Regions from separate parts of the Synechococcus elongatus PCC 6301 genome, predicted to be linked through region 1. Evidence: predicted binding sites of a transcription regulator. Region 1 holds the regulator's gene; each other region holds the start of a gene.
The links. The regulator NtcA, encoded in region 1, controls nitrogen genes in cyanobacteria. The targets are predictions, from matches to a motif close to GTANCNNNNGNTAC.
Positions count from the first base shown of each region.

Region 2: glnA (type I glutamate--ammonia ligase) is a predicted target of NtcA. The motif match lies at 4,200-4,213, and genes of this name have one in related genera.
Region 3: SYC_RS09680 (ammonium transporter) is a predicted target of NtcA. The motif match lies at 3,486-3,499, and genes of this name have one in related genera.

Region 1 is NC_006576.1:1,491,791-1,498,391, forward strand. It holds gene SYC_RS07290 (hypothetical protein) at 1-270, shown strand, start outside; gene SYC_RS07295 (pre-16S rRNA-processing nuclease YqgF) at 215-646, opposite strand; gene SYC_RS07300 (DUF3084 domain-containing protein) at 643-1,941, opposite strand; gene ntcA (global nitrogen regulator NtcA) at 2,034-2,702, opposite strand; gene fabI (enoyl-ACP reductase FabI) at 2,931-3,710, shown strand; gene hisB (imidazoleglycerol-phosphate dehydratase HisB) at 3,725-4,354, shown strand; gene SYC_RS07320 (methyltransferase domain-containing protein) at 4,423-5,022, shown strand; tRNA gene SYC_RS07325 (tRNA-Cys) at 5,082-5,152, opposite strand; gene SYC_RS07330 (EAL domain-containing protein) at 5,684-6,601, shown strand, end outside.
Region 2 is NC_006576.1:2,071,911-2,078,511, forward strand. It holds gene SYC_RS10270 (hypothetical protein) at 1-83, opposite strand, end outside; gene SYC_RS10275 (hypothetical protein) at 186-395, shown strand; gene SYC_RS13875 (hypothetical protein) at 376-543, opposite strand; gene SYC_RS10280 (class I SAM-dependent methyltransferase) at 584-1,240, opposite strand; gene SYC_RS10285 (pyridoxal-phosphate-dependent aminotransferase family protein) at 1,253-2,407, opposite strand; gene SYC_RS10290 (alpha/beta fold hydrolase) at 2,469-3,401, opposite strand; gene apcB (allophycocyanin subunit beta) at 3,491-4,000, opposite strand; gene glnA (type I glutamate--ammonia ligase) at 4,394-5,815, shown strand; gene SYC_RS10310 (hypothetical protein) at 6,013-6,387, shown strand; gene SYC_RS10315 (hypothetical protein) at 6,416-6,601, shown strand, end outside.
Region 3 is NC_006576.1:1,966,385-1,972,985, reverse strand. It holds gene SYC_RS09695 (hypothetical protein) at 1-292, opposite strand, end outside; gene SYC_RS09690 (hypothetical protein) at 565-894, opposite strand; gene SYC_RS09685 (WYL domain-containing protein) at 1,051-3,198, shown strand; gene SYC_RS09680 (ammonium transporter) at 3,572-4,984, shown strand; gene SYC_RS09675 (tetratricopeptide repeat protein) at 5,193-6,038, opposite strand; gene SYC_RS09670 (hypothetical protein) at 6,294-6,601, shown strand, end outside.

The DNA.
Region 1 (6,601 bases):
ATCGGTCCTGTCTGGCTGAAGCAGCAGGAATCGACGATCAGTCGCGTCGTGGGTGAAACCGTGCGCCAGCAACTCACCACTGAACTCCAGAAGGAGTCCGATCCACTGGCGGCAGCATTGGGCAATCAATTTACAGACGCTTTGCTGCAGCCACTGGTCAATCAAGTCACCACCCAGGTGATTGGCGTCGCGAACGTTGTTCTAGAACAGAACATTAACCGCGCTTGCGGCACGACTGCTGCCTTCGGTAGCGCTCCAGCAGCAGAATAGCGACCAGATCATCCACGGGGCGGGGCGGCTGCCGTAAGCCCTGGGGTAGTAAGCGTCGCCAGCCCCGCACGGGATACATCTGCCAGTAGCGATCGCGGGCTTCGAGGGTGCTATTGCGCTCATCTACTAAGGCAATCGGCGGAGCACTCGGCAGGGCACTGAGTTGAGCTTGCCACTGCTGGGATGTGGTTTGGTTGCCGAGGACTAACAGTTGGGGCGATCGCGCTTGGAAAAGCTGGGCAAGCACTGCGATCGCCTCAGCGGAGGCCAAGATCCGGTGCTCCAGTATCTGCCCAGTCTGCGCTTCCATCAAGGCCAGACCACATTTATCACGGCCCGGATCAAAGCCAATCCACAATCCTGCAGCACTGGTCATGGCTCAGTCGAGAACTTGACTTGACCATTCTGGATGGCGCGGAGATCCAACTGCAGGGCATCAGCCGTGGAAATCGCCTCACTGGTCACCACCTCAATCGTCACCTCACCAGGCGTCTGGCGCAGTTGAGATAAGAAGCGCAGCAGGGTTTCAATCCGACCATCGCCAATCTCTAGAACCTCCGACAACACCCCCTGTTGGCGCGCCCGCAGCTGAGCCGCCGTCAGTAGGAGGTTAATCCGCTGGCGCAGTTCATCCGCATCGAGACTGCTGGGGACCAAGGAGGTACTGCCAATGCTACGCCCAGCCGGCAGCAGCAGCTGATTGGGGGTGGCATCCGAAAAGACAAATACGCGGGGTTCACCAACCACCACGTTGGCAGCTGAGAGAATCCGCACCACAAACGGACGGCCCGTCCGCAGTTGTTCCCGCAAGCGATCAACTTCCGCTTGGGGGATCTGAATGATCTGTTCCCGCACTTCTTGAATGCCAGGACGCGTCGCCTGAGCCGCCACCACATTGGCTTCGCGCAGGATCATGTCGATCGCCTCTTGAGTGCCCTGGGGTGCCAGAATTTGCACCAGTTTGCTGACCAAGACTTGCCCCCGCGTAAGGGCAACATTGCCCCGCCGGAAAGCAATTAGCGTTTGCTCCAGTTGCTGAATTTCCCGAGTCAAGCTGGTCTGTTTGGACTCCAGCTCGCGCAGTTGCGCTTCACGGCTCGCGACTTCGCGATCGCGGCTTTGCAGCTGAGTTTTGAGCTGATCAATCTGGTCGCGGACGGCTTGGCGCTGAGCTAACAAGTCTTGGCGTTCTTGCTGCAACTTGACCAAGTCCGATCGCAAACTCGCCGATCGCGTTTCCACGTCCTCTAGCCGCACCGCTGTTTGTCGCTGCTGTTCTACCGCCGCCCGTAACTGCTGATTCGTGCGATCGAGCTGGCGTTGCGCTTCCTGTTGGCTGCGGCGGGCTTGCTCTCGTTGGGCAGCGCTGGCTTCGAGGTCGCGCCGCGCTGTTTCGAGATCCTGGCGGGCTTGGCGCAGGCGATCCTGAACCTGGTTGAACTCAAATACCCCTGCCCGCAGCTGAGCACTGGTCGCGAAAAGAATGCCCAGGGTGGAAGCCGAAATGAAGCCACCCGTCAAAATGGTGACTACGACGGCCGTATCTTTAGGCCGTAGGTTGAACAGACTGAGGCGCGCCTTGCCAATTTTGCTGCCCAAGCGATCGCCAATCGTCGCGATCACGCCGCCCAGCACCAGCACCGCTAAAACCAGAATGTATCCGGAAACCATGTCGGGCCGCTGCCAGACTCCTCACACCTGTTCACTCCATGATGGGGGCGATAGGGAGCCTCAGCAACGGAATCCCTGAGTTGGAGTGAGATTTAGCTGAACTGCTGACTCAGCGCCACCGGATTAAAGACCGTGATCCGCTTTTTGTGAATCGCAATCAGTTTTGATTCCCGTAGGTCACCCAGCAAGCGCGTCACTGTCACCCGCGTTGAGCCGATCGCTTCCGCAATTGCCTGGTGGGAAAGCTTGAGATCGATGGTGATGCCATCAGGGCTGGGGATGCCAAAGTCGCGACAGAGAATCAGCAAAAAGCTGACCAAGCGAGAACCCATATCGCGGTGCGCAAGCGTCTCGATCATCATTTCGGTCTGCAGAATCCGCGAGGACAGCCCCTGCAGCATCACGTTGGCCAGTTCCGGCCGTTCGATCAGCGCCTTCTGCATGAACTCGATCGGCACCGAAAACAGTTGAACCGGCGTAAAGGCCACTGCATGGTAGAAGCGATCGGAGCGCTGACCTGTCAGCAGCGACAGCACTCCAAACACGCTGTTCTCACGCAGCAGGGCCACCGTAATTTCTTCGCCCGACTCATAGACTCGTGAGAGCTTGACCGCTCCTTTGACAAGCAGGTAGACCCGTTCAGCCGGATCCCCCGGGAAAAAGATGGTCTTACCCCGCTCAAACTGCTCAATCTGGAGGGGCAGCTTACCGCTTCCCAACTCCCGGAACATCGTCAGCAGAGAATTTTCGTTGGCCAGCATCGCAACCGTGCCTTATAACTCCGCGCAAGGAATGGCTGGTGGGCATGGCCATGAACAGCAGCGATCGCGCCGTTGTTGAGAAAGCCAGAACCAGAACGAGCCAAGTGTCTCGTTACCGTACGGCCTAGCCTAGCTGCTGCTTGTAGCAACTGCTACTTTTTCGGCGACAGCCGTGGGGAGGCAGCCAACAGCGGATAATAAGCGGTTGGTTCTGTTGTTGCCCCTGCTATCATGCTCGACCTCTCTGGAAAGAAAGCCCTCGTCACAGGCATCGCCAATAATCGCTCAATCGCTTGGGGGATTGCCCAACAACTCCATGCTGCTGGGGCTGAGCTGGGGATTACCTACCTGCCTGACGATCGCGGCCGGACAGAGTCGAAAGTGCAAGAGCTGACCGCACCACTCAACCCCAGTCTGTTCCTGCCGCTGAATGTGCAAGATGCAGCACAGGTTGACGAGACTTTGGGCACGATCGCCCAGCAGTGGGGCAACTTCGACATCCTGATCCACTGCCTTGCCTTTGCCGGTAAAGAAGAACTGTCGGGTGACTTCAGCGCGACGACTCGCGAAGGTTATGCCCGCGCCCTGGAAATCAGTTCCTATTCATTGATCGACTTAGCGCGAGCCAGCAAACCGCTGCTCAATCAAGGCGGCAGCATCCTGACCCTGACTTATCTGGGTGGCGTGCGCGTCGTGCCCAACTACAACGTCATGGGCACCGCCAAAGCCGCACTGGAAATGAATGTGCGCTACCTGGCAGCAGAATTTGGTCCGCAGGCCATACGCGTCAATGCCATCTCTGCTGGCCCGATTCGGACGCTGGCATCCTCAGCCGTCGGTGGCATCCTCGATATGATTCACCACGTTGAGGAAACCGCACCGCTGCGCCGTACTGTCACCCAAATGGAAGTCGGCAATACGGCAGCCTTCCTCTCCAGCCCGCTCGCCAGCGGCATCACCGGCCAAGTCATCTATGTCGATTCCGGCTACAGCATTATGGGAATGTAGGCCGCGCAACGACTATGCAACTCAGCGATCGCCCTTTGACTGCCCCGGGAACGGCACCCCGCCAAGCCACGGTCAGCCGCCGAACCGGAGAAACCGATGTTCAGGTGTTCCTCAATCTGGATGGCACCGGCCGGTGTCAGGCCGATACGGGGATTCCCTTCCTCGACCACATGTTCGATCAGATTGCTTCCCACGGCCTGATCGATCTGGAAATCACGGCTAAGGGCGATCTGCACATCGATGATCACCACACCAATGAGGATGTGGGCATCACCTTCGGCTTAGCTCTGGCAGAAGCCTTGGGCGATCGCAAAGGGATTGTTCGTTTCGGTCACTTTGTGGCACCGCTGGATGAAGCCTTGGTGCAAGTGGCGCTGGACTTTTCGGGGCGGCCACACCTCACCTATGGCTTGACTCTGCCGACGGAACGGGTGGGCACCTACGAAACACAACTGGTGCGCGAGTTTTTTGTGGCGATCGCCAATAACGCCAAACTGACCTTGCATCTGCGTCAGTTGGACGGCATCAACTCGCACCACATCATCGAAGCGACTTTCAAAGCCTTTGCGCGATCGCTGCGCATGGCCACAGAAGTTGATCCGCGCCGTGCCGGTCAAATCCCTTCTTCGAAAGGGGTCCTTTAGCAGCGGCAGGGCGATCGCCGTCTGTCTTTCCCAGTTCTGAACTCCATCGTTCTGAGGCATCGCTCAGCATGACCAACGCGGTCAACCAAGCGCAATTCTGGGAACAGCGCTATCAGGAGGGCAGCGATCGCTGGGATTTGGGGCAGGCGGCTCCTGTTTGGCGATCGTTACTGGCAGGGACTAATGCACCAGCACCCGGACGGATTGCTGTGCTGGGCTGTGGTCGCGGTCACGATGCCCGTCTGTTTGCTGAGCAGGGATTTGAGGTCGTGGGCTTTGATTTTGCCCCCAGTGCGATCGCAGCGGCTCAAGCATTGGCGCAGGGGACAACAGCTCAGTTTCTGCAGCGGGATATTTTTGCGCTGCCCCAAGAATTTGCCGGTCAGTTTGACACTGTGCTGGAACATACCTGTTTCTGTGCGATCGATCCCGATCGCCGAGCAGAGTATGTCGAAGTCGTGCGACAGATTCTCAAGCCCAAGGGCTGCTTGTTGGGACTGTTCTGGTGCCATGATCGCCCCTCAGGACCGCCCTATGGCTGCAGCCTGACTGAGCTGCGCGATCGCTTTGCTCAAGGCTGGCAAGAAGAGCAACTGGAGTCAGTCACCGAGTCTGTCGAAGGACGGCGTGGCGAAGAGTACCTCGGTCGCTGGCGTCGGTTGGACTAAAGGCGACCAATCGCATCACCAATGATTGTCGCGATCGCAGACTGAGGCTAGGGTTTTGAAGGCGGCACTCGGATTCGAACCGGAGGCGAAGGTTTTGCAGACCTCTGCCTTACCACTTGGTTATGCTGCCAAGCAAAGCTCACTCCTCTACCAGAGACTTTCGAACAACGGTATGCGCTTGCTCTGTCTCAGCAACGGTCATGGCGAAGATCAGATTGCGATCCGCATTTTGACGGAACTGCGTCGACTTGAACCGGACTAAGCGATCGCAACTCACGGCTGTAAAGTCTTAGCAGATAAAGCTTGTCAGGAATTCATTGTTCTGTTGGTTTCGCAGGGTCATGACTGTCGTTTAGAGTTGGCGCAACAGTTCAAAGTTTGAATATTGAACCGAAGCAATGGAGGAAGATTACACTTCTGCTTAGTCAAGAAACACACAGCAACTGTGGCGGAATGATGAAGAACTATCTAAAAGTCACAAAAATTTGATTAACCTTGCGATGATTTAATTACTACTCCGTAAATCCACCTCTGATCGATGCTTCCATTACACCACAAAAATCTTAAAGAAAGTTTTCCAGAGAGAAGGTCTCGCCAAACTCTGTCTTTGCTTGACTAGAGTCATCAGCAGTGTATTTCGATCATTCACAAATCAAGTCCTGTGAAAAAACGCAATGCTCTTATTTTCGCAGTTGGAACCAGTGTGTTTGCTATCGCTTTACCAACTCTAATCTCAATCAATATTGCTAGCAGAGAAGCATTAATTGGTGAGCAGAATTATATGCTGGCTACTGCTCGGGGGTTGCTTCGTAGCTCAGAGAAAGCAGCAGATCAAGTTGATAAAGGTTTTAAAGAGTTACGAGCCCTTCAGTCTGTTCAGACCTGCGATCCAGAGCAGATTCAGGTCATGAGGAAGATTGACCTTGCCTCAGCTTATATTCAAGCAATTGGCTATGTTTCTGGTAACAAGCTAGTTTGCTCTTCAATGGGGAAAGATTCACTTGACTTAGGTCCTGTGGACATTGTTCAGCCTAGCGGAGCAAAGCTCAGGCGTAATGTTGAATTTGATTTTGCTAAAGGGCTTAAATTTATTGTAATTGAACGGGATAGTTTTGCAGCAGTTATTCAGAAGGATGTGCCACTTGATATTTCCAAAGATATAGAAAATATATCAATTACAACTTTATCAAAATCTAATCCTGAGACCCTGACAGCTCGTGGTTTCATAGATCCTAAGTGGATTTCAGCCCTCAACAATCAGCAAGAATCCACTTTTATCGACAAGGGACATATCATTGCAGCTGTCTCCTCTCAACGTTATTTTTTAGGCGCAGTTGTAGCTACTCCAGTCACTGGACTAGCATCAAGAACACGAGCAATTGCATGGATAATTGTGCCTGTGGGTATTTTGGCAGGCATTATCCTTTGGCTTTCAGTTATCTACTTTTTAAGAGGCCAGTTGGCTTTGCCCGCAGTCATAAAAACTGCAATCAAACGTCGTGAATTTTTTCTTACCTATCAGCCAATAGTTAACCTTCAAACAGGAGATTGGGTTGGAGCTGAAGCACTTGTACGTTGG
Region 2 (6,601 bases), 580 kb from region 1:
GGTGCTGTTTGGGCGGTCGCCTGTGATGACCAGCCCAGAGACAGCACGCCAGCAAAAAGGGCAAGGCGAGAGAACAAAGCCATAGCCAGAGTGAAGCAAGCGTCGCTACGAGAATACAGCACCCCTGCAACTCTGCTGCTGATGGCATACTGCTGGGACGATTTGGATTCTGCGATCGCATGCGGATGTCTAAGCAGGTTGTGCCTCCCCGAGCGGGCTGGCGATCGCCTCGACTGTGGCAACTGATTCTGTTCCTGCAGGTGATGAGCTGCCTGGCTCTGGCCTATCGCTATCAATCCCTTCAGCAAGCGATCGCCACCCAACAACAGCAAATCCAATGCCTCGAAGCGCGATCGCTTGATACTCGGGCCGATCTCAGTCGCTGCCGTCGTTAAGTAAGGAGGTATGCTTGATGGCCTGCCCGATTCGATGGCAATAGGTGAATGTTGGCAGGCAATCAAAGCGCTCAACAATTAAATGATCTTCGACAAAAGCATTGAACAAGAGATCCAGTTCAACGTTGTCGGTGTCGTCCCAAATCATCAGAGACCCATGCTTAGCTGAGTTGTGACAGTTCATGAAATCAGCAGTTGCCGTTTGGTAGGCATGAGTGAGAGCCGTCAATGTGGAGTAGATCAAAATAGACTGCTGGGTGCTCTAGCCGAAAGAGTGGAAGAGTTGTATTAGAGTCCCCCGCAATTAAGTCAATTCGGTGAGGGAAACGCTCAGCTAAAACGGCAAAACATCCTTCCGTATAACGATGTTCACAAATATCGAATGCCAATAGATTTGAGTTGGGATTCGCTAGCAGCATTAAAGCCGCACTATGGCCAGCATTGAAGCCAATTTCTAATATTTTCTGGGCTTGTGTGGCTGAGGAAAATAAGTTTATCCGCTTGTTTTCCAACAGTGCAGATGGTTTAAGGCTGAGGTGATAGTAAAAACAATTGCCTTCTAGAGGCTCGCCAGACTCAACAACTACATGATCAAGGGCTTTGAAGAGTTGTTCTTCCTCAGTGACAATAGTTCGATAGCAATTGATTGTTTGAGAATCTAGGGATTGCTGTTCCGCTTTTGCTGCTTGTTTGCGATCGCACCAAAGTATGAGCTGGTGGGCAGCAGCATAGTCTGGGACTTGCTTAATCAGGAACTGAGCAAAATTCCTGCAAGCCTCAAGACCAAAGTCAGGACTTTGACTTAAGACTTGCAGAATTTGATCTAAGTCGAGACTGCCAGACACCAGTAGGACCGATTAAGAGCGGGGGAGAACGTCTGCCAGAATGCTCAGCAAGCGATCGACATTTTCGCGACGGCTGTTGTAGCCCATCAGGCCGATCCGCCAGACTTTACCTGCCAATTCGCCCAAGCCACCGCCCATTTCGATGCCGTGTTCATCCAGCAGTTGACGGCTGACGGCTTTGCCATCGACGCCCTCAGGAATCCGCACAGTCGTCAGGGTCGGCAGGCGATTTTCGACTGGGACGTGACAGGTCAGGCCCAAATCCTCCAAGCCTGCCCAGAGATATTCGGCATTGTCGCGGTGGCGCTTCCAGACTGTTTCGATACCTTCGTCGGCAATCAGGCGCAGCGCCTCACGGATGCCGAAGTTCATGTTCACCGGCGCAGTGTGGTGGTAAACCCGATCGCTGCCCCAGTACTGGTTGAGCAACGACATATCCAGATACCAGTTGGCAACTTTGCCCTTGCGGCGCGCCAGCTTCTCTTCAGCGCGGGGCCCCATCGTGAACGGCGACACACCCGGCGGGCAGCTCAGCCCTTTTTGGCTGCAGCTATAGGCCAAATCGACGCCCCACTCATCCAGCAGGGTTGGAACCGCACCCAAGCTGGTGACGGTGTCGATCAGTAAGAGGCAATCAAACTCACGACAGAGATCGCCAACGCCGGCTAGCGGTTGTTCAGCGCCCGTCGAAGTCTCGGCATGAACGAGAGCAAGGATTTGTGGCCGGTGTTCTTCCAAAGCTTGCCGCAATTCAGCCAAGCTAAAGACATCACCCCAAGGCTTGTGAATGGTGCGCACATCAGCGCCGTAGCGACCCGCCATATCAACAAGGCGGTTGCCGAAGTAGCCCATGACGCCGACCAGGACGACATCCCCAGGCTCGACGCTGTTGGCGATCGTGGCTTCCATGGCAGCACTGCCCGTGCCGCTGACGGGAATGGTCAGGCGGTTATCGGTTTGCCAGATGTAGCGCAGCAACCCCTGTACCTCGGTCATCAACTCGAGAAATTTAGGATCGAGGTGACCGATGGGTGGCCGACTGATCGCCTCCAGCACAGCTGGATGGGCGTTCGACGGACCGGGCCCGAGCAGCAGACGCTCCGGTAGCTCCAGCGGCTGGAGACGGACACGGTGTTTTTCGCTAACGCTCGGAAGAGTGACGGTCATCGGGCAACCCTGCGGCAGATGAGAGAAATGCTTAGAGCCATTAAAGCTTGTTACAGGTCGACTACTGCACTGCATCGTTGAACTGTTGCGGAGTGAAATAGTTGGCGCAGAACTCTGTAAGGGCTGCGATGAAAGCAGCAGTGGCTTCGTAGGGAAGAACGTTGCGACCGGGCAGAATCTGACCCTGATTGCAGGGCATGACTTGGGCGTAAGCCTGTAGGCGATCGCGAGCGTCCTCCTTCCATCCATCGCGGCTGATACTACTTGCCCCTTCGCCAAAGAGCAGCAGCGTCGGTTGGGTCATTTTGGCAAGGCGATCGCCCCAGCCCTGTTGCCAATTACGACTGAGGAACGCGTAAACCGCATGACGGGAAGCCTTCTTCCGGCTGCCTTCTGCCAAGAGCTGCATCCATTCGCGATCGACTTGCTCCGCTCGGGCAAACAGTTGTCGCTGCGAGAAGCGGCGCAGGAAAAAGGGCGTGCGAGCGTACTGAAAAAAGAGCCAGCCTAGGGGTGAGCAAAACAGTCGCCAGAGCCGCCGCTGCTGTTGAGCCGTTTGTTTGCGCTCAATCACGCGCCAAGCGGGCGGCCCCGAAAACGCCAGCCCTAGGACTAACTCTGGCTGGATTTCAGCAAGAGCGACGGCTGCGGGCATCAACGCTCCTTGGGCCACCACGATCGCGGGCTGCTGAATTTCGATCTGGAGCAGATGTGCCAGTTGCTCAGCCCAATTTTGCGGGCTGTAGGGCTTCTGATCCATATCACTGTCGCCGCAGCCCAGCAGATCCGGCACGATCAGTGGGCGATCGCTCTGGGCGCACCAAGCCTGACAGAAGCGCTGCCAAAATCGCCGCCAAAGACCCACGCCCACCGGATGCACTAGCAGCAACGGTGTTTGACCGGTTGTTAAATCGCCCCAAATCTCGTAGATGTAGCGCTCACCGGTCGGTAGCTGTCCCTGACGTACTTGGGGAGTTGTCGGCGTCACAGTCATCCTCAGTCTCTCAACGAAAACAGGGCAAGCGTTTGCCTGCCCTGTCGATTCAATCCGGCTTCATCCCTGCGATCGCAGGCGCTACCGTCTTAGATGTCTTGCTCTGCGAGGTTGCGTCCGAGGTGATCGAACGGCACTTCAACAAAGGCGGCATTGCTGATGCCAGCCTGCTCAACTAGCTGCCGCACGCGATCGCGCAGGATAGCAATGCCGCGCACCGTTGGGCCGCTGGGCACGCCTAGGGACGTATAGGTTTCCCGCAGACCTTGGAGAACGCGCTCGTCAAGGACTTCGGTGTTACCAGCCACCAAGGCATAGGTCGCGTAGCGAAGATAGTAGTCGAGGTCGCGCAGGCAAGCCGAGTAACGACGGGTCGTGTAGGCATTGCCGCCCGGACGCAACAGCTCAGGAACCTCTTCAAAGAGTTGAGCACTGGCATCGCGCACAAGGCTGGCGGCATTGGCGTTGATGATTTCTGCCGCTTGGACGCGGGCATTGCCTTCGGCAAAGTAGGCCCGAAGACTATCGACCGCATTGCGATCCAAGTATTTGCCAGCCAGGTCGTAGCCGGCAATTAGACTGCTAACCGCATCTCGCATGAATTGCGCTCCCGAGTGCTGACAAAACGGTTCAGATGTCGCTCGAATCGAGCCAGGGAATTTCAGAAAAAGACTACCATGCAGCCTTGTCCTGCCTGCGATCCAGCACCGCCGAGCCGGCTCGCCTGCAAGATTTCGTTACCAAACTTCATAAGATGGCACACTCAGGCTTGTCAGTGCCAATCGCCTCCATTTTTATGTATCAGCTGTTACAAAAGTGCCGTTTCGGGCTACCTAGGATGAAAGCGGTCAGCAATGCTTGTCTTCAGTTCCTGGTTGTGATCCAGCTGCGATCGCAGCAGCGTTGTTTCCACAGTTAGGCTTGTGGACTACCAATCCCAGGGCCTGCTTCGCTGAGCCGTACCACCAAGAGCACACAAGGAGTTGTCGCTCATGCCTGAGACCGCTCAAGAGGTCCTTCAGCTTATTCAAGAGAAGGGTATCCAGCTTGTCGATTTGAAATTTATCGACATGCCGGGGATTTGGCAGCACTTGACACTACACGTCAGCCAAATCGACGAAAACAGCTTTGTTGAGGGCGTTCCCTTCGACGGTTCCAGCATCCGGGGCTGGAAAGCGATCAACGAGTCGGACATGACGATGGTGCCCGATCCAACCACTGCTTGGATCGACCCATTCATGAAAGAGCCGACGCTCAGCATGATCTGTACGATCTACGAGCCGCGCACTAACACCCCCTACGAGCGCTGCCCCCGGGCGATCGCTCAAAAAGCGGTGGATTACCTCAAAGCTAGCGGGATCGGTGACACGGCTTACTTCGGCCCCGAAGCAGAATTCTTCATCTTTGATGACGTTCGCTTCGATCAGGCTGAGAACAAGAGCTACTACTACGTCGATTCGATCGAAGGCCGCTGGAACTCCGGCCGCGAAGAAGAAGGCGGTAACCTCGGCTATAAGCCTCGCTACAAAGAGGGCTACTTCCCAGTGGCCCCGACCGACACCAGCCAAGATATGCGTAGTGAAATGCTGCTGACCATGGCTGATTGTGGCGTGCCAATTGAGAAGCACCACCACGAAGTGGCGACCGGCGGCCAGTGTGAGCTAGGCTTCCGCTTCGGCAAGCTGATCGAAGCAGCGGACTGGCTGATGACCTACAAGTACGTGATCAAAAACGTGGGTCGTCGCTACGGCAAAACGATTACCTTCATGCCCAAATTGCTGTTCAACGACAACGGTTCTGGTATGCATACCCACCAGTCGATTTGGAATGATGGTCAGCCGCTGTTTGCGGGCGACCAGTATGCTGGCCTGAGCCAAATGGCGCTCTGGTACATCGGCGGTATCCTCAAGCACGCGCCGGCCTTGTTGGCTCTCACCAACCCCACCACCAACTCCTACAAGCGCCTTGTGCCTGGCTTTGAAGCGCCGGTCAACTTGGCCTACTCCCAAGGCAACCGCTCGGCTTCGGTGCGGATTCCCCTTTCAGGCACCAACCCGAAAGCGAAGCGCTTGGAGTTCCGTTGTCCTGACGCGACCTCCAACCCCTACTTGGCGTTTGCGGCGATGCTCTGCGCTGGTATCGACGGCATCAAGAACCAAATTGACTTGGGCGAACCGCTGGATGTGGACATCTACGACCTCAGCCCCGAAGAGCTGGCTAAAATCCCCAGCACCCCGGGTTCACTCAAGGATGCGCTGAAAGCACTAGAGGCCGATCACGACTTCCTGACTGTGGGCGGCGTCTTCACGGAAGACTTCATCCAGAACTGGATCGAGTACAAGCTCGACAACGAAGTGATTCCGATCAGCCTGCGTTCGCACCCCTACGAATTCGCGCTCTACTACGACTGCTAATTCGTTAAACCTCACTGCGTCTTGAGAGTTGAGGCTGTTGCCGCTAGGCAGCAGCCCTTCCCTTTCGATGGACTGCTGTGATTGCTCTGGATCGGTCGACTGCGGGTTATCAATGGGCGATCGCAGCCATGAAAGCTGTGATGGCACAGATAAGGATGTGCCTTCTACAATCATTAGCGAACCACTCGGCTGTCTTTATGTTTCGCTTCTGCCTCTGTCTGCTCTTGCTGCTTGGGTTGATTTTTCCCCGTCCCGCAGCAGCTGCAGAAGTCTTGAGTGTGCGGGAAGGCGGATTACTGCGAATCGGAGATAGCAATCGCAGCTATACGGTGCAGATCGACTGTGTGCAACCGATCGCGGGCCAAGAGGTCGCCCTGCGAGATCGCCTCCAAACCTTGTTGCCTCGCCGGACTCGAGTTAATTTGCGGCCCAACGGTCTTGACTCTGCAGGTCGTGTTGTAGCAACGGTCTATCGGCTCCCTGATGGTCTCGATATTGGGGTGAAACTCCAGGAAGAGCAGCTAGCTACCCTGTCTGAGCAGTGTGCAAGCGCCACCGTCAGCCAAGGGTAGGATCAGGCTGACTGTCGGACTGCTGACTATGGCAAAAAACACCTATGCCCGAATTTTGACTGGGGTGCCTCTCCTGTTTGGCACGCTGGCCTTTACTGCTGGCGGCTTAGCAGCCCTGCGATCGCATTCTTCAGAAGTGGCCGCGATTGGCTTGATTATTGCTGGATTGCTGGCGATCGCCACGATTGGAATTTGGCGTCAGGCGGATGACACG
Region 3 (6,601 bases), 470 kb from region 1:
AAAGCGCGATCGCTAACTGTTCCCAAGAGGGGGTTTTAGGAAAGCGAATTCCTAACTGGGCGGCAGCGCGGCGGCAACCTTGATAGGAGCCATAGCGCTGCTTCAAATCCGCCACCGTCAGACGCGACACGGGCAGCGGAGTCATGGCGGTTTCTAGGGTTCCGATCGCCACTTCCGATAGCTCGGCTAGCTGAGCGGCCGCCGCTGCTAACTGAGCCTCAGCATGAATCCGTTGCTGTTCAAAAGTTTGAGCATTAGCCAAGGTTTGGCGCAGGCGTTTGGCAAGGCTCACGGATATTTCTCCGAAAGTTCTCAATTATGTTGTAGCGGTCTGTTCCAGTGAGGATGCAGCAACCTAAAGTCTGGAAAGTTTGCTGGGTGCAGCAGAGAAGTTCCCCAAGCTTTGGCGGGATCCTTGGCCCGATCGCCAACAAGGATGTGAGTTGGAATCAGTAAGATTTTTGCCGCTGACTGATAGCAGCCCAAAACGGCAGACTTGATTGCCGGAGCAACTAGGGGCGATCGCAACCACAGGCAAACCCCACAATTCAGGCATCCAAACCGCTATTCCGCACTGGCGATCGCAGATTGTTCAACCCCAACCAACCAACCTGCCCAGCTCCGTAGCCGCAACTGCAGATCGAGAACTGCTGCTTGCGGCCGTTGCAACAACAGGTTTTGTGCCAGTTCAGGCGGTGATTGCCATTCGGCATCTGCACAACCTTCTTGCTGTTGTTCTGCCTGAGCGATCGCGGCAGCCAGATCAGGCGACAGAAAATGGAATTGGGCGCGATCGAAGGAATAGATAAAGCGCACGTGGGGGCAGTGCGATTGATCGGTGTGGACAGGCAAGCCACAGAAAGGGCAGTGCAAGGCGGGCAAAGAGTCAGTCATTTTTTGAGCCGGGATGAATATGGCCTGAGTATGGGCAGTAGACAGCCGTTCTAGAATCGAGTTGATGCGAATATCGATTTCTGTGATTCATCATTCGCATGGCAAACCTTGGCATGTGAGTCCGGCTCTGCCAGGGTTAAGACGTCCAACCTACCCATGCTGATTGTGCTGAGTGCCCCCGACTTACCTTGGAACCATCTCTTGATTGGCCCACCCGCCAGTGGCAAAACCACGTTTGCCAGAGCATTGCAACAGGAACTAGGGGCAGCGGTCATCATCTCTACTGATGGCATTCGTGAACGACTGTATGGAGATGCAGCCGTTCAAGGACCTTGGGCTGAAATAGAAGCAGAACTTCAGCGCCAAATTCAGGAAGCGGTGCTCGCTCAGAAAGCAATTATCTACGACGCGACCAACGTCAAACGCGCTTGGCGCATGGGCTTCTTGCAGAAATTACAAGTTCATGGTTTGAGCTGGATTGGCTGGGAGCTGAAGACTGACTTAAAGACCTGCAAAGCTTGGAATCAACAGCGATCGCGGCAAGTGCCTGAAGCTGTGATCGAGAACTTTCATGCCTATCAGCGACAGCTCAAACCAATGCAGGGCGAGGGCTTTGTGGGGATTGCCAGCATTGATCCGGTCAAAAACCCCAATCTATCCAACACCATTCAAGAACAACTTAAGAAGTGTCGACGCAGTGCGGTTAACCACGAAAATCGCTACGGAAAAATCGAACGACATCGTTACTCTCGCTTGCGTGATTTTGACAGACTACTGCACTTGATTGCACTGTTAAGCTGCTATCCTGGCATCGGCAGTCTGCAAGAGCAACAGCCTGAATTATTGCAACAACTATTAAAGACGCAAGAGCAACCTAACTTTCAAGATTCTATTGCAGAAATTGCAGCCATTTTAGGGGCTCAGCATGGTGAAATCTATTGCGATTCAGAAGCGATCGCAGCAGATCTAGACTGGTTAGAATCTGAGGGTTTTCTGGGCAGTGATGTCAGCTTTCATGAATTAACACAGCCCTCTTTCATTGACTCTGGCGAACCCCTATTTTTTCATCACTACAGCGATTGGGATACCTTTAAGCGACTGTTCAAAACAATCCGCTATATCATCCAGAACCCACTGACCCAAGAGGAACATCACCTTCAAGACAAGTTGCTCAATCCCCAGCGGAGACGGATAGACATCTTGGCCGATCAATTAATTGGCGCTCGTATTTTAGTTAGTTCTACGGAGCAAGGCATGCTCCGCAAAGACATTGAATGGGTTTTACACCCCTATCGAATCTTCCCGGAGGCTACCATGCGCAGAGGCTACTACTTAGGAACTGGAATTCTCAACCGTGATGACCTTCTGCAAATCTACCAGTTGGTCGATAAACAAGTTCTGAGTTTAGATAACCCCATCGAAACTCGTGCGGTCAATCGTCTTCGTCAAGGCTTGGAGTGGGCTCGCTTTGACCTCAAGAATCTCTACCCAGTGCGATCGATTGCTGGCGGTAATATCGTTAACTCGGACCTGCTAAGCAATCAATCCTTAGCCACTGCGGACGAGAGCCAGAAACTAGAGCAAGCAATCCGCTCTGGCCAAGCAATTCGTGTGGGACGCTTTAAAGGCGCTGGACAATATCAAGAACAACCCGACTCGGAAAAGATTATTTGGCCTTTGCAAATAGTCTTCCACAATATTGCCTGGTATCTCGGCTATGAACTGGCTGAAGGGGACCAGAAAGGACTGTATTGCTACGAACGGCTCGATCGCCTGTATCAGAGCGGTCCTGTTGGCAAGCCCCGCAGTCACGCCGAGCAAAAGCGATCGCTCGATTCCCTTGAACTGCTGCGCAGCCAAAGCTATGGGTTGTATCTCGGCGGGGCCGTTGCACCCCAACAAGCCCTCCTGCAAATTAAGACCTTGGCCGCCCGGCTCAAGCTGATGCAGGTACTCGAATTACGCTTTAGCGAGCGCTTATTTCGCTTCGTCAGTGAAGGCACACAGCGCTTTCCCGATGGACAAGTCAAAATGACGCTGCCGCCCGATCGGCATCTCCTCACCGCACTGCCGGGCCTCAAGAAAATCTACAGCCTGCCCAAAGCAGCCGATCCGACCCATCCCTATCAAATGAAAGTCTGGCTCCCTGCTTGGTCGATTCAAGAGGTCACCCTCAAAAACTGGATTATGGGCATGGGGGGTGAAGTTAAGGTCCTCGGCCCGACAGAGCTGTGCGATCGCATCATCGAAAATCATCGGGCAGCCGCTGCTCTCTACGCCGATGCTAGTACGAGTAAGGGTTGAGTCTCACGCAAGGATGTGCCTTTCATCCTGCCAATGCGAGTGGGCTGAACCAGCGCTGGCTCGAGCGACTTTATCTCTTCTAGTAGCTTGGTCGCTAAGGGCTTTGCTAGGCGATCGCTCCTGATACCTCTACTAGAGTGAATGGAGTTTTCACTCGGCCAGATAGGACTCTTTTTTCAGTTGCCAGCGATCGGTTTACCCTCATATCGCTTTCAAGAGGAAAAGCCTTCCCAGTTTGCTTCAAAGAAAATGCAGTTTATTTCAGAAATCTGAAATTCCCCCAAAAAGTAGCAAAAGTTACGTATATCACCAGTCTGCCTAGCCAGAGTTGTGAGATCTCCGAACCTTCACACTCTCTAGGATTCCTCAGGCAATGTTCGACAAACGATGGCGAACTCTGGGTTTGACTGCAGCACTGGCTGGCATTTCTGCATTTCTGCTGGCCCATCCAACTCTGGCAGCAACTGCACCTCAGCTAACGCTGGAGCAGCTCAATAGCAACGTCACTGCCGCCAAGACTGGAACTGACACGCTACTCCTCCTAATCGGCTCAGCCCTCGTCCTTTTGATGACACCGGGGCTAGCCTTTTTCTATGGCGGTTTTGGCAGAGCCCAGAACGTCCTAAATATCATGATGATGAGCTTCTTGATGATGGGGCTCGTCGGCATGACTTGGGTGATTTATGGCTACAGTCTCGCTTTCGACACCAGTTTAGGGAGTCCCTTTATCGGCGGTTTTAGTAACCTGTTTTTCAATGGTGTCGGTGGCAAGTTTGGCATTGATCCTGTCTGGGCCGGCGATGAGTTGATGATCTCCGGTATGTCTGCCTCCAGCTTTGCGCTGTTTCAAGGCATGTTCGCAATCATTACGCCCGCTCTGATTTCTGGAGCGCTGGTAGAGCGGGTCAATTTTAAGGCTTGGTTCTGGTTCGGCTTGCTCTGGTCCACGCTTGTCTACATCCCTATGGCGCACATGGTCTGGGGAAGCAATGGCTTTATCTATGGCCAGATTGGCGCCCTCGACTTTGCCGGCAGCACCGTTGTCCATATTGCCTCTGGGGTGGGTGCCCTAGTGTCCGTGGCAATGATCGGCCCGCGTCGCGTCTTCCCGAATCGTCTGTCGCCGCCGCACAATGTGCCCTTTATTTTGTTGGGGGCAGGTCTGCTTTGGTTCGGCTGGTTTGGATTTAACGGCGCGAGCTACTTCGCTGCCCAAGGCGCCGGTTTTGCCTTCCTCACCACCAATACGGCAGCAGCAACAGCCATGCTGACTTGGCTATTACTCGAGCAGATTGACCTCGGGAAGCCCACCGCCGTAGGCGCCGCAACCGGCGCGGTGGCTGGTCTAGTCGGAATCACACCGTCTGCTGGGTTCATTCCTGTTTGGGCGGCACTTCCCATCGGTGCCTTGACAGCCCTAGTCTGCTTTCTGTTCGTCGCCAAAGTTAAGAGCCGGATCCGACTGGATGATTCCCTAGATGCTTTTGGGGTACACGGCGTTGGCGGAACCGTCGGCGCTATTCTCACGGGCATTTTTGCCCAGAAGGATTTCCTCGTTGAGAAAGCTTTCCCAACCCAGTTCAAGGTGATCTCCCAGGGTCCTTTGGCCATGACTTGGGCACAGATCCAAGCCGTGTTGATTACCTATCTCTTTGTTGGCATCGCTACCTTCGTGATCTGGACGATCCTGAAATCGGTCATGCGTGTCCGCGCCACGGAGGAACAGGAGTTGGAAGGGCTGGACTTTGCCCTACACGGCGAAGATGCCTACAGCAAAGAGCGCTAGGCGCTGACGCTTGCAAGCAACTGTGAGCTAATTTCAGGCAAAGTCTGGTTGCTAAGCTGGGCTCCGCTTTCGTCTGGTGCGGTGAATTAGACCTTAATCGAGCTTCAGTAGCTAGCAGACTGGTTAGAACGATTCAGGTGGAGGCTACGGACTCCAGCTCAACTCTGGCTGCTCTGAGTGAGTCGCTCTGATCGCAGCTTTCGTTGCCTCAATTCGGTGGTGGCGGGGGTGCCGTTGGTGGGGTCTTCGTCGCAGGCTGAGTAGGGGGAGTGGCAGGCATACTCGCGGGGCTGAGCTGACGAATTTGATCTCGATACTGCGCAGGCGCGATCGCGATCGCCTCTTGAAAAATTGGCGTTGCTTTCTGCAGATCGCCCTGCTGTTTGAGTAAGAGTGCTTTCGCCAGCAAGGGACGGAAGTCACGACCGTTGTTCTGGGCACTGCGATCGTAGAGGGCAATCGCATCATCAATCTGACCCTGATTGGCATAGACCTGAGCCAGCATGAGGTCTATGCTTACTTGGTCAGCAGGGGTGATTTTGTCGGTCTGGCGGGCTTTCTGCAACAGATCGACTGCTGCTGTCGGCTGCTTTTGGGTCAGGAGCAGCTGCGTGAAACCGCGCAGGGCTTCCAAGTTTGTGGGTGCCGTTTCCAAAATCTGGCGATAGGTTTGGGCGGCAGCTTCGCGATCGCCCAGCTGTGCCTGGGTTTGGGCCAGCAGGACTCGATAGGCAGGCTGCTGGGGTTGCAGTCGAGCCAAACGCTGCAAGGGCGCGATCGCAGCTTGTAACTGTTGCTGTTGCAGGTAGACCCCAATCAGCGATCGCAGGGCCGATAGATTGTCAGGATCCCGTTGCAACACTGTCTGGAAGGCCGTGGCTTGGGCTGCCGCCAACTCGCGATCGCGGGCCGAACTTCCCCCAGGCAATCGCACCAGGGGCAATAGCAGGGGCAAGGCTGCAGCCACCACCAATGCCACCAAGGAAACGCCGAGCAGGGAATCGACCCACCGCTGGCGCTGCGGTGGGCGGGGCTGATTGAAGTTGGAAACCACAGGCTGTCCCCTAGCAGATGGCAATCGCAAACCGACCGTCAGGAAGCAAACGGGCCCTGACGACCCAGCAGTGACTTGAGAAGCCATTTTGACATCCTCCCCGACCCGAACGCATGGATGGCTCAAACAACCTCAACAGCAGTTTTTTGGGGGGTCATTTGCTGTTTCCTGCCGAGCAGCCGGGAATGCCAGCCCCAAGCGCTATCCTTAGTGCCAGTGCCAATCTTGGCCATTGCTCCTCCTCCGCCGTCACCCATGCGCCCCGCTCCGATTCCCCCGGCTAGTGAACCGCTCCAATACCGAGCTATTGGCTTGGTACGCGGACGATATCAGCCCGATCCTGAGGTATTCACGAAAGGGACCCTGATTGCCAATGATGGGGTCAGCCTTGATGCTGTGCTCTTGGGACGAGTGCTGAGCTTGGTCAAAAAGCACATCGATCTCAGTCAAGAGCACCTCTGGGTGGTCTACCCCCGTACCCGCGATCGCGAAGGGGGGCTGCACATGCAGATCGTCGGTCTCTGGGAGCCAGAGATGCTGACCAAGCGATCGCAACTGACCCC